3 regions of the Streptomyces endophyticus genome follow, and region 1 is predicted to be linked to each of the others. Evidence: riboswitches for the same ligand, from Rfam matches in the RefSeq annotation. Region 1 holds a riboswitch; each other region holds the start of a gene.
The links. A riboswitch is a leader RNA that binds a small molecule or an ion and turns the genes downstream of it on or off. The one in region 1 is predicted to bind cobalamin.

Region 1 (3,265 bases):
CGACCACCCTCGTCGACACCGGATCCCGCGCCGACGACTACTACTTCGAGGAGCTCAAGAGCACCGGCAACATGGAGCTGCGCCTGGACCGCACGCTGGCGCAGCGCCGCGTGCACCCGGCCGTCGAACTCATCCCCTCCGGCACCCGCCGCGAGGAACTCCTGCTCCCCGCAGCCGAGTTGTCCGTCGCCCGCGGCCTGCGGCGCGCCCTGCAGAGCCGGGACCCGGCCGCCTCCTACGAGGCCCTGCTCGACAAGCTGCGCGAGACCCCGGACAACGCCACGTTCCTGCGCCAGGCCCGGTCCACGGTGCCCGCAGCCTGACCCCGCCCCCGAATGCGTAATACTCGACATATGAACGCGAGCATTACGCGCCGTGGAAGGGGTCCCTCGATCGCCATCCGGCGGGCCACCGCCCAGGACGCCCGGCGCCTCACCCGTCTCGTGCGCGGCTCCAGCGCCTACCGGGACCCCTACGCCTCCATGGTCGCGGGCTACCGGGTGGGCCCCGACTACGTAGAGGCGCACCACGTCTACGTAGCCGTGGATCAGGCCGACGAGCGGGTGCTCGGCTTCTACGCGCTGCTCACCGAGCCGCCGGAGCTGGACCTGATGTTCGTCGCGGACGAGGCGCAGGGCCGGGGCATCGGGCGGCTGCTCGTCGACCACATGCGGGCGCAGGCCCTGGCAGCGGGCCTCGACCATGTCCGCGTCGTCGCGCACCCGCCCGCCGAGGGCTTCTACCGCGGCATGGGCGCGCACCGCACCGGAACGGTGCCCGCGCGCCCGCCGGCCGTCGCCTGGGACCGACCCGAACTCGAATTCCCCATTCCCCCGGCCGTCTGAGGGGTTCCGCCCTTGCCCGGTACGGCGCACACTCGTGGGCGTCGGAATGCGGCAAGGAGGCCACATTGGGCAGCAGTCAGGCACGCGCCGAGGCGTTCGACGTGATCGTGGAGATCCCGCAGGGCTCACGGAACAAGTACGAGATGGACCACGATCTCGGCCGGATCCGGCTCGACCGGATGCTGTTCACGTCGACGCAGTACCCCGCGGACTACGGCTACGTCGAGGGCACGCTCGGCGGTGACGGCGATCCGCTGGACGCGCTCGTCCTGACCGGCGACGCGACGTTCCCCGGCTGCGTCATCGAGTGCCGGGCGATCGGCATGTTCGTGATGAGCGACGAGAAGGGCCCGGACGAGAAGGTCCTGTGCGTCCCCGCGCACGATCCACGGCACGACGCGGTCCGCGACATCGAGGACATCGCCGAGTTCGACCGCCTGGAGATCACCCACTTCTTCGAGGTCTACAAGGAACTGGAACCCGGAAAGTCGGTGGACGGCTCCCACTGGGAGGGCCGGGAGAAGGCGTACGAGGAGATCCAACGGGCCCGTGAGCGGGCTTTGGGGTAGGTAGTAGGGTGGTCGGGCCGTGGTGCTCGGGAAGACCGGTGACGGCCCCTCAGGGGCCCATTCCGGAGCGGCCCTCGCCACTGTGATCGGGTTTCGGACAGCGCCGTCCGGAGCGCGCCGTTCCACCCTGTACGCCACTGGCGGCCGCCGGCCGCTGGGAAGGCCGGAGCGGCGGGCGCGCCCGTAAGCCAGGAGACCGGCCGCGGCATCTCACGAAGTGATCCACGAGGTGCTGGAGCGTGATCGACGCATGACCCTGCCCGGGAACTCCCAGAATTCCCCTGCCCTGAACTCCCCTCCCCCTGCTTTCCGTTGGCGCCGCGAGGACACGCTGCGCACGGCCGGCCTGATCGCGGTGATCGCCGCGCTGCACGTCGTCGCGTTCGGCGTGCTCTTCCTGCTCGTCGTCCCCGAGCACTATGAAGTCGACAACAAGGCCTTCGGTATCGGCCTCGGCATCACGGCGTACACGCTCGGCATGCGGCACGCCTTCGACGCCGACCACATCGCCGCCATCGACAACACCACCCGCAAGCTGATGGCGGACGGCAAGCGGCCCCTCTCGGTGGGCTTCTGGTTCGCACTCGGCCACTCCAGCGTGGTGGTCGCGATGGCGGCGCTCGTCGCGGGCGGCGCGGCGCTCGCCGGCACCCTGATGAACGACGGCTCCCGCACCCACCAGGTGCTCGGCGTCGTCGGCACGACCGTCTCCGGTACGTTCCTGTACCTCATCGCGGCGCTCAACCTCGTGGCCCTGATGGGCATCCTGAAGGTCTTCAAGGCGATGCGCGCGGGCTCCTACGACGAGCGCAAGCTCGAGGAGCACCTGGACTCCCGCGGGTTCATGAACCGGATCCTCGGCCGCTTCACCAAGTCCATCACCCGCCCGGGGCAGATGTTCCCGCTGGGCTTCCTCTTCGGTCTCGGCTTCGACACCGCGACCGAGGTCACGCTGATGGTCATGGCGGGCAGCGGCGCCGCCGCGGGCCTGCCGTGGTACGCGATCCTGTGCCTGCCGCTGCTGTTCGCCGCGGGCATGAGCCTGTTCGACACGCTCGACGGCACGTTCATGAACTTCGCCTACCAGTGGGCGTTCTCCAACCCGGTGCGCAAGGTGTTCTACAACCTCACCATCACCGGTCTGTCGATCGCGGTCGCGTTCTTCATCGGCACGATCGAACTCGTCGGCGTCCTGCACGACAAGCTCGACCTGAGCGACGCCGCCACCGGCTGGATCGCCGGTCTCGACCTCGACAACGTCGGGTACGTGATCGTGGGCCTGTTCGTGGCCGTCTGGGCGGCGGCGATCGCCTACTGGCGGCTTGCGAGGGTCGAGCAACGGTGGTCGGCGCGGGTCGCCGACGGCGCGTAAATCGGTTGCCGGGGCGCGCGGCCGACTGCTGCACTGAGCTCCATGCGGCAGTAGGCCGCGCGCCCCGACCGTGAGGACCGATCCATGCGCACTGCAGACATGTTCCTTCAGAAGGCCCCTGCCCTCTCCCCCAAGGACATGACTGCCAGTGCACACATTGAATCTGGGCATTCTCGCGCACGTCGACGCCGGTAAGACCAGCCTGACCGAGCGGCTCCTGCACACCGCAGGGGTGATCGACGAGCTCGGCCGGGTCGACGACGGAAGCACCCGCACCGACTCCCTCGACCTGGAGCGCCGACGCGGCATCACCATCAAGTCGGCCGTGGCGTCGTTCCCGCTCGGCGACACGAGCGTCAACCTCGTGGACACGCCTGGCCACCCCGACTTCATCGCCGAGGTCGAGCGGGTGCTCGGGGTGCTCGACGGGGCGGTGCTCGTCGTCTCTGCCGTGGAGGGCGTGCAGGCGCAGACCCGCG
Region 2 (3,265 bases), on a different contig from region 1:
AAGCCGAAGACGGCGGTGGCCATGTCCGCCGTGCTGAACCTCGTCGGAGCGTTCCTCTCCGTCGAAGTCGCGAAGACGATCTCCGGCGGCATCGTCAATGAGGACGGCCTCAAGACAGAGGTCATTTTCGCGGCGCTGGTGGGCGCCATCCTCTGGAATCTGCTGACCTGGCTGCTCGGCCTGCCGTCCAGCTCCTCGCACGCCCTGTTCGGCGGCCTCATCGGCGCCGCGGTCATGTCGATGGGCTGGTCCTCGGTCAACGGCGGGACCGTCGTCACCAAGATCCTGCTGCCCGCGGTCGCCGCTCCGCTCGTCGCCGGCATCGCCTCGATGCTGGCGACCCGCCTGACCTACCGCATCAGCAAGAAGACGGACCAGCGGGCGACCGCCAAGGGCTACCGCGCGGGGCAGATCGCCTCCGCGGGTCTCGTCTCCCTCGCGCACGGCACGAACGACGCGCAGAAGACGATGGGCATCATCACGCTCGCCCTGATCACCGGTGGCGCCATCGCGCCCAACGCCGACCCGCCGCTGTGGGTCATCGTCTCGGCCGGTATCGCCATCGCGCTCGGTACGTACCTGGGCGGCTGGCGCATCATCCGGACCATGGGCAAGGGCCTCACCGAACTCGCGCCGCAGCAGGGCTTCGCGGCGCAGACCAGTGCGGCGACGGCGATCCTCGCCTCCTCGCACCTGGGCTTCTCGCTCTCCACCACGCAGGTCTGCTCCGGCGGTGTGATGGGCGCGGGCCTCGGCCGCAAGGGCGGCGTGGTCCGCTGGTCGACCGCCTCCCGGATGTTCATCGCGTGGGGCCTGACGCTGCCGGCCGCCGGTCTGGTGGGCGCGGGCGCCGAGTTCCTCACCAAGCAGGGACCGTGGGGCATCGGCCTCACCGCCGCGCTGCTCGTGATCGGCTCCGGCATCATCTGGAAGCTCTCGCGTCGCAACTCCATCGACCACACCAACGTCACGGCGGACGAGCCGCACACCGCCCCCGCGCAGGAGGCTCCGGGTGTCGTGACGGCCGCGATCGCCTCGGTCACCCCGCCGCCGGCGGGCACGGTCGAGCCGGCCGAGTCCGAGGCGAAGATCCACGACCGGCCGAAGGCCGGTGCGGTGAACGACCCCGCGCGCCCCGCCGGCGCCACGCTGTAGTGCAGAAGGAAGCAGGGCAGGAATGAAGATCGACTGGGCGGCCCTCGGCTCCGTCTTCGGCGTCTCTCTCGTCGTCACCGTGGCCCTCGTCGGCCTGTTCACCCTCGGCATCGTGGGCCTCTCCAAGCGGGAGACGGCGGCGCGCGACGGTGGCTCGGCGGCGGTCACGACGTCCGGGGCGTACGTCTGCTTCGCGCTCTGCGCGGCGGCCGTGGCCTACGGGATCTATCTGATCGTGGCCTGACCCGGCTCAGGACACAGCGCTGGGTGTACGAAGGCGGGGTGCGGGACGTTCGGCGTCCGGCACCCCGCCTTCGTGCGCCTGAACAGCAAGTTGACGTGCCAACTCGGAGCGTGGTGGACTTCCCCCGCCATATACGGCAGCAGTTGAGGAAGCCGGTGCGAATCCGGCGCGGTCCCGCCACTGTGAACCCCCTTCTCCAAAGGGGCGAGCCAGGAACTCTCGCTGCCGGTCTCTTCGAACCAGGGCGTGGACACCCTGAGTGAGGACACCTACCGCCATGTTCGCCCCGCGCGGCACCTGGCGGCACGAGCGCGTGTACGCGTGCGGTGCCGCCGCCGGAATCCTCGCCGACCTTCTTCTTGGCGATCCGCGCCGTGGGCACCCCGTCGCCGGATTCGGCCGCGCCGCCGCGGCCGTCGAGCGCGGGCTGTGGCGGGACCACCGTGGCGCGGGCGCCCTGCACACCGCGGTGTGTGCCGGTGGCGCCGCCGCTCTCGCCGCTGCCGCCTCCCGTCTCGTACGCCGCTCCCCCGCCGCCTCCGTCGCGCTGACGGCCGCCGCCACCTGGGCCGTCGTCGGCGGCACCTCGCTGGGCAGGGAGGCGCGGGCGGTCGGGTCCGCGCTCGACGCCGGGGACGTGGAGCTCGCGCGGGAGCTGCTGCCCCGGCTGTGCGGCCGTGACCCGCAGGGACTCGACGCCGCCGGGATCGCGCGGGGCGTCGTGGAGTCCGTCGCCGAGAACACCTCCGACGCCGTCGTGGGCGCGCTCGTGTGGGGCGCGCTCGGCGGGGTGCCGGGCCTGGTCGCCTTCCGCGCCGTGAACACGCTCGACGCGATGGTCGGGCACAAGTCCGTGAAGTACCGGCGATTCGGCTGGGCCTCGGCCCGCCTCGACGACGTCGCCGGCTGGCCTGGGGCCCGGCTGACGGGTGCGCTCGCCGTCCTCGCCGGTGGCAGGCCCCGGGAGGCACTGGGCGCGTGGCGGGCGGACGCCGGGCGGCATCCGAGTCCGAACGCGGGCGTCGTCGAGTCCTCCTTCGCGGGGGCCCTCGGGGTGCGGCTCGGCGGGACCTTGGCGTACGGCGGCCGGGTCGAGCACCGGCCGGTGCTGAACGCGCCGGGGCGAGCGGTCGAGGTACGTGATGTGGATCGGGCCGTGCGGCTGTCACGGCGGGTGTCTCTGTTGGCGTTGGGAGTCTGTGTGGGTGCGCGACTGGTACGAGCACGGGGGCGGCGATGACGGGCGGAGGGCTCCTCGTCGCGGGGACCACCTCCGACGCCGGGAAGAGTGTCGTCACCGCCGGGATCTGCCGGTGGCTGGTGCGGCAAGGTGTGAAGGTCGCGCCGTTCAAGGGGCAGAACATGTCCCTGAACTCGTTCGTGACCAGGGAGGGCGCCGAGATCGGGCGGGCCCAGGCGATGCAGGCGCAGGCCGCGCGGGCAGAGCCCAGCGCGCTCATGAACCCCGTACTGCTGAAGCCGGGCAGTGACCGCAGCAGCCAGGTCGTCCTCATGGGCAAGCCCGTGGGCGAGCTGAGCGCGCGTGGCTACCACGGCGGACGGCAGGCGGCGCTGCTCGACACCGTGGTGGGGTGCCTGGAAGAGCTGCGGGCCACCCATGACGCCGTGATCTGTGAGGGCGCCGGGTCACCCGCCGAGATCAATCTGCGGCGCACGGACATCGTGAACATGGGGCTCGCGCGGGCCGCGCGGCTTCCGGTGCTCGTCGTCGGCGACATCGACCGGGGCGGGGTCTTCGCGTCGTTCTTCGGGACCACCGCGCTGCTCGCGCCGGAGGACCAGGAACTGCTCGCCGGATATCTCGTCAACAAGTTCCGGGGCGACGTGAGCCTGTTGGAGCCCGGC
Region 3 (3,265 bases), on a different contig from region 1:
CGTCGACGAGCGCGGCCAACTCCTCGTCGGAGAACTGGGACTCCCAGCTCTTGGCCCCGCCCTTGGTGAGTCCGCCGCCGGTCACCATGACCTTGATGACCTGGGCACCGGCCTCGACGTTGCGCCGGACCAGCCGCCGGATCCCGTCGGGTCCGGAGACTTCGCCGCCGAGGAACCAGCAGTGGCCACCGGGCGGAGTGACGGGCGTCGTCGCCGGGACGACGCGCGGACCGACGGCCGAGCCCTCCCGGATGTCCTGGGCGAGACGCACTGTGAGGCCGTTGCGGTCGCCGAGGTCGCGGGCCGCCGTGACCCCCGCGCTCAGCAACCGCCGCGCCCGGCCTGCCATCTCGGCGAACAGCGCCTCGTCGCCCTGTTCCTGGAGCGTGGCGACGGGGTCCGGGCCCGCGTCGAAGCAGAGGTGCACGTGGGCATCGATCAGGCCCGGGAGCACGGTCCCGGCGGGGAAGTCGAGCCGGGGCTCATCGGGCCGTGCCTGGCGCTCGACCTCTTCGCGTGGTCCGACGCCGGCGATGACGCCCCCGCGTACGAGGACACCCGCGTCGGCGACAACGTGACGATCAGGTCCGGCCAGGGCGCGCGCGGCGGTGATCAACATGAATCGCGGCTCTCTTTCGCATGCGAGGACGACAGCTGATGGAGCATGGAGCCAGGACATCAGACGGAGCGAGGAGTTCGTGGATGTCGGTCTCTCCCGGCTCCGCTGTGTCGTGCGGCGATCACCGCACCAGGCAGCAGTCTCCGCACTTGCCGCCGCCGGGCGCGCGGTAGAAGAGGCAGCAACTGCGCCGCCGGAATGCCAGGTCGGGGCCGGTGATCCGACCCGTTCCCCGTAGCCGGCCCGTCTCCAGTAGTTCCTGCGTCACATGCCTGACGTCCGTACGCAGGTCGGGCCGGGATCTGAGCAGTTGCGCCGCCGAACCGACGAGCGCGGACGCGGAGTTGCCGGCCAGCAGGCGCGGAGCCACCTTGACGGTGAGGCCGCTCTCGACCGCCGCCAGGACGCCGTCCACCTCCGCGAAGACCGCGTCGGCGAGCGAGGGGAGCCGCGATGCGTGTCGTCCCTCGGGGCGGGGCAGGTGGAGCGCGGAGCCCTCCCCGGACCATTCCACCGTGCTCATCGTCGGCACGATCCCGTGTACGAGCGCGCAGGCGAGGACCGGTGACCAGAGGCGGGCCGCAAGGCCGAGGTGGGCGATGGAGGCGCCGATGCGGGGTTCGGCGGTGGCGTAGTGGTCGTTGACCGTCTGGGCGCGTGCGGCGAGACCGGCGTGGGTGAGTCGTGCGTCGGGCGGCCGCCGCGTCGGCGTCGTGTCGAGGGCGAAGAATCCGCCCAGGCGCGACGCCACGTCCCGCAGCGCCTCGGCGACCTGTTCCGGCGCCACCTCGCTCATGAGGTCTTGGTCTTGGCCCGGCGCGGCGCGTCGATGAGATAGAGGTCCAGGATCTCGGGGCAGGGCGCTACGCCCGGTCCGCCGGTCCGCACCCAGTCCGCTATGTCCTCGGTGGCGTCGGCGTCGTTCACCAGGCCGAGCCAGACCGGCCGCGCTCCGGCCGCCCGCCCCGCGGACGAGGGTTGTACGACGATGACGTTGGCCTGCTCGCAGACGTCCAGGCACTCGGAGATCCGCGTCGGTGCGATCCGGCGCAGCCGCGCCGTCTGCGCGGCGTGATCGCCGTTGACCTTGACCGTTCCGCAGCAGCAGTCGCGGCACACGACCACGCGGCACGGAACCGCCCGGTCCGTTACGGGGGCCGTCGCTTCGGCGAGCCGTTCAGGCATGCCGCATCCTCCCTCTCGCCGGGGAGTTCCGCCCCGGATCGCTTCGAGGGGGCGACAGCGTGAGTCTCCTGGCTCTCGGGTCCGCGCTCGTCCCGGCCTTCCCACCCTCGCGGGGCAGTGGCCTTCCGGGATCCGCTCGCCGATCACAGTGGCGGTACCGCACCGGATTCGCACCGGTTTCCTCGGGCCGCCGTCGCCCGTGTTCAGGGCCATCATGCCATCCGGCCCACGGCTGGGCGGACGTTGTGGCGCGTCGCGCACGACGCCCCGTAGGGTGAACGGCGTAGCTGGTTCGCCCCGTCCGCCAGGCGGGGCGTCGTAAGAGGGAACCCGGTGGGAATCCGGGACTGCCCCGCAGCGGTGAGTGGGAACGACCGCCGTCAGACGCACTGGGCCCCGGAAGAGGGGTCTGGGAAGCGACGGTCACTAGGTGTCCGCCCTTTCGGGTGGGTGTGCCCGCGAGTCCGAAGACCTGCCAACTGCCCGTGCACGGACGGCCCGTGCGCGGACATCTCGGTGACCTCGTGGGCGGGTCAAGGGGAGCACCTCCAGTCGAAGACTGGGGGAGCACACATACCGGTGGAAGATCGTGCCTCGCAGCGCGCGGTCGCCGCTCCGGTGGTGTCACTCCTTCGTGCCACAGGGGTCTTCGGGATCTCAGGGATACGTCTCTCGAAGGAGAATTCCGTGACCACCAGGACCACCACCGCCGACACCGCGGCCGCACGGGCCACCGTGTACGGCTACCCCCGCCAGGGCCCGAACCGGGAACTGAAGAAGGCGATCGAGGGCTACTGGAAGGGCCGCGTCGACGGCGACGCGCTCCGGGCCACCGCCGCCGAACTGCGCCGCTCCGCCTGGCAGGAACTCGCCGCATCCGGCATCGACGAGGTGCCGACCGGCGACTTCTCGTACTACGACCACGTCCTGGACACGACCGTCATGGTCGGGGCGGTGCCCGAGCGCCACCGGGCCGCCGTGGCGGCGGACGCCCTGGACGGGTACTTCGCCATGGCCCGCGGCACCGAGGACGTCGCTCCGCTGGAGATGACCAAGTGGTTCGACACCAACTACCACTATCTGGTCCCGGAGTTGGGCCCTGACACCGTGTTCACCACCGATTCCACCAAGCAGGTCGCGGAGCTCCGGGAAGCCCTCGCCCTCGGTCTGGACACCCGTCCCGTGCTGGTCGGCCCGGTGACCTACCTCCTGCTGTCGAAGCCCGCTCCCGGCGTGGCCGACGACTTCGATCCGCTGACCCTGCTGGACCGGCTGCTGCCCGTCTACGCCGAAGTCCTCTCCGACCTGCGTGCCTCGGGTGCCGCCTGGGTGCAGCTCGACGAGCCCGCGCTGGTCCAGGACCGCACCCCGGCCGAGCTGAACAGCGCCGCCCGCGCCTACCGTGACCTCGGCTCCCTCGCCGACCGCCCGAAGCTCCTGGTCGCCTCGTACTTCGACCGG

Region 2: it holds a riboswitch for cobalamin, as region 1 does, so the genes downstream of both, OKJ99_RS15885 (cobalamin biosynthesis protein) here and nicT (Nickel transporter NicT) in region 1, are expected to answer to the same signal.
Region 3: it holds a riboswitch for cobalamin, as region 1 does, so the genes downstream of both, OKJ99_RS12345 ((2Fe-2S) ferredoxin domain-containing protein) here and nicT (Nickel transporter NicT) in region 1, are expected to answer to the same signal.

Annotation. Positions count from the first base shown of each region.
Region 1 is NZ_JAOZYC010000164.1:86,558-89,822, reverse strand. Features, by position in the region: gene rho (transcription termination factor Rho) at 1-323, shown strand, start outside; gene OKJ99_RS33215 (GNAT family N-acetyltransferase) at 354-845, shown strand; gene OKJ99_RS33210 (inorganic diphosphatase) at 911-1,414, shown strand; cobalamin riboswitch at 1,418-1,633, shown strand; gene nicT (Nickel transporter NicT) at 1,665-2,786, shown strand; gene OKJ99_RS33200 (translation factor GTPase family protein) at 2,935-3,265, shown strand, end outside.
Region 2 is NZ_JAOZYC010000107.1:62,662-65,926, forward strand. Features, by position in the region: gene OKJ99_RS15875 (inorganic phosphate transporter) at 1-1,155, shown strand, start outside; gene OKJ99_RS15880 (hypothetical protein) at 1,178-1,399, shown strand; cobalamin riboswitch at 1,498-1,639, shown strand; gene OKJ99_RS15885 (cobalamin biosynthesis protein) at 1,677-2,639, shown strand; gene OKJ99_RS15890 (cobyric acid synthase) at 2,636-3,265, shown strand, end outside.
Region 3 is NZ_JAOZYC010000093.1:159,093-162,357, forward strand. Features, by position in the region: gene OKJ99_RS12335 (amidohydrolase family protein) at 1-619, opposite strand, end outside; gene OKJ99_RS12340 ((2Fe-2S)-binding protein) at 741-1,415, opposite strand; gene OKJ99_RS12345 ((2Fe-2S) ferredoxin domain-containing protein) at 1,412-1,804, opposite strand; cobalamin riboswitch at 1,866-1,988, opposite strand; cobalamin riboswitch at 2,076-2,298, shown strand; gene metE (5-methyltetrahydropteroyltriglutamate--homocysteine S-methyltransferase) at 2,492-3,265, shown strand, end outside.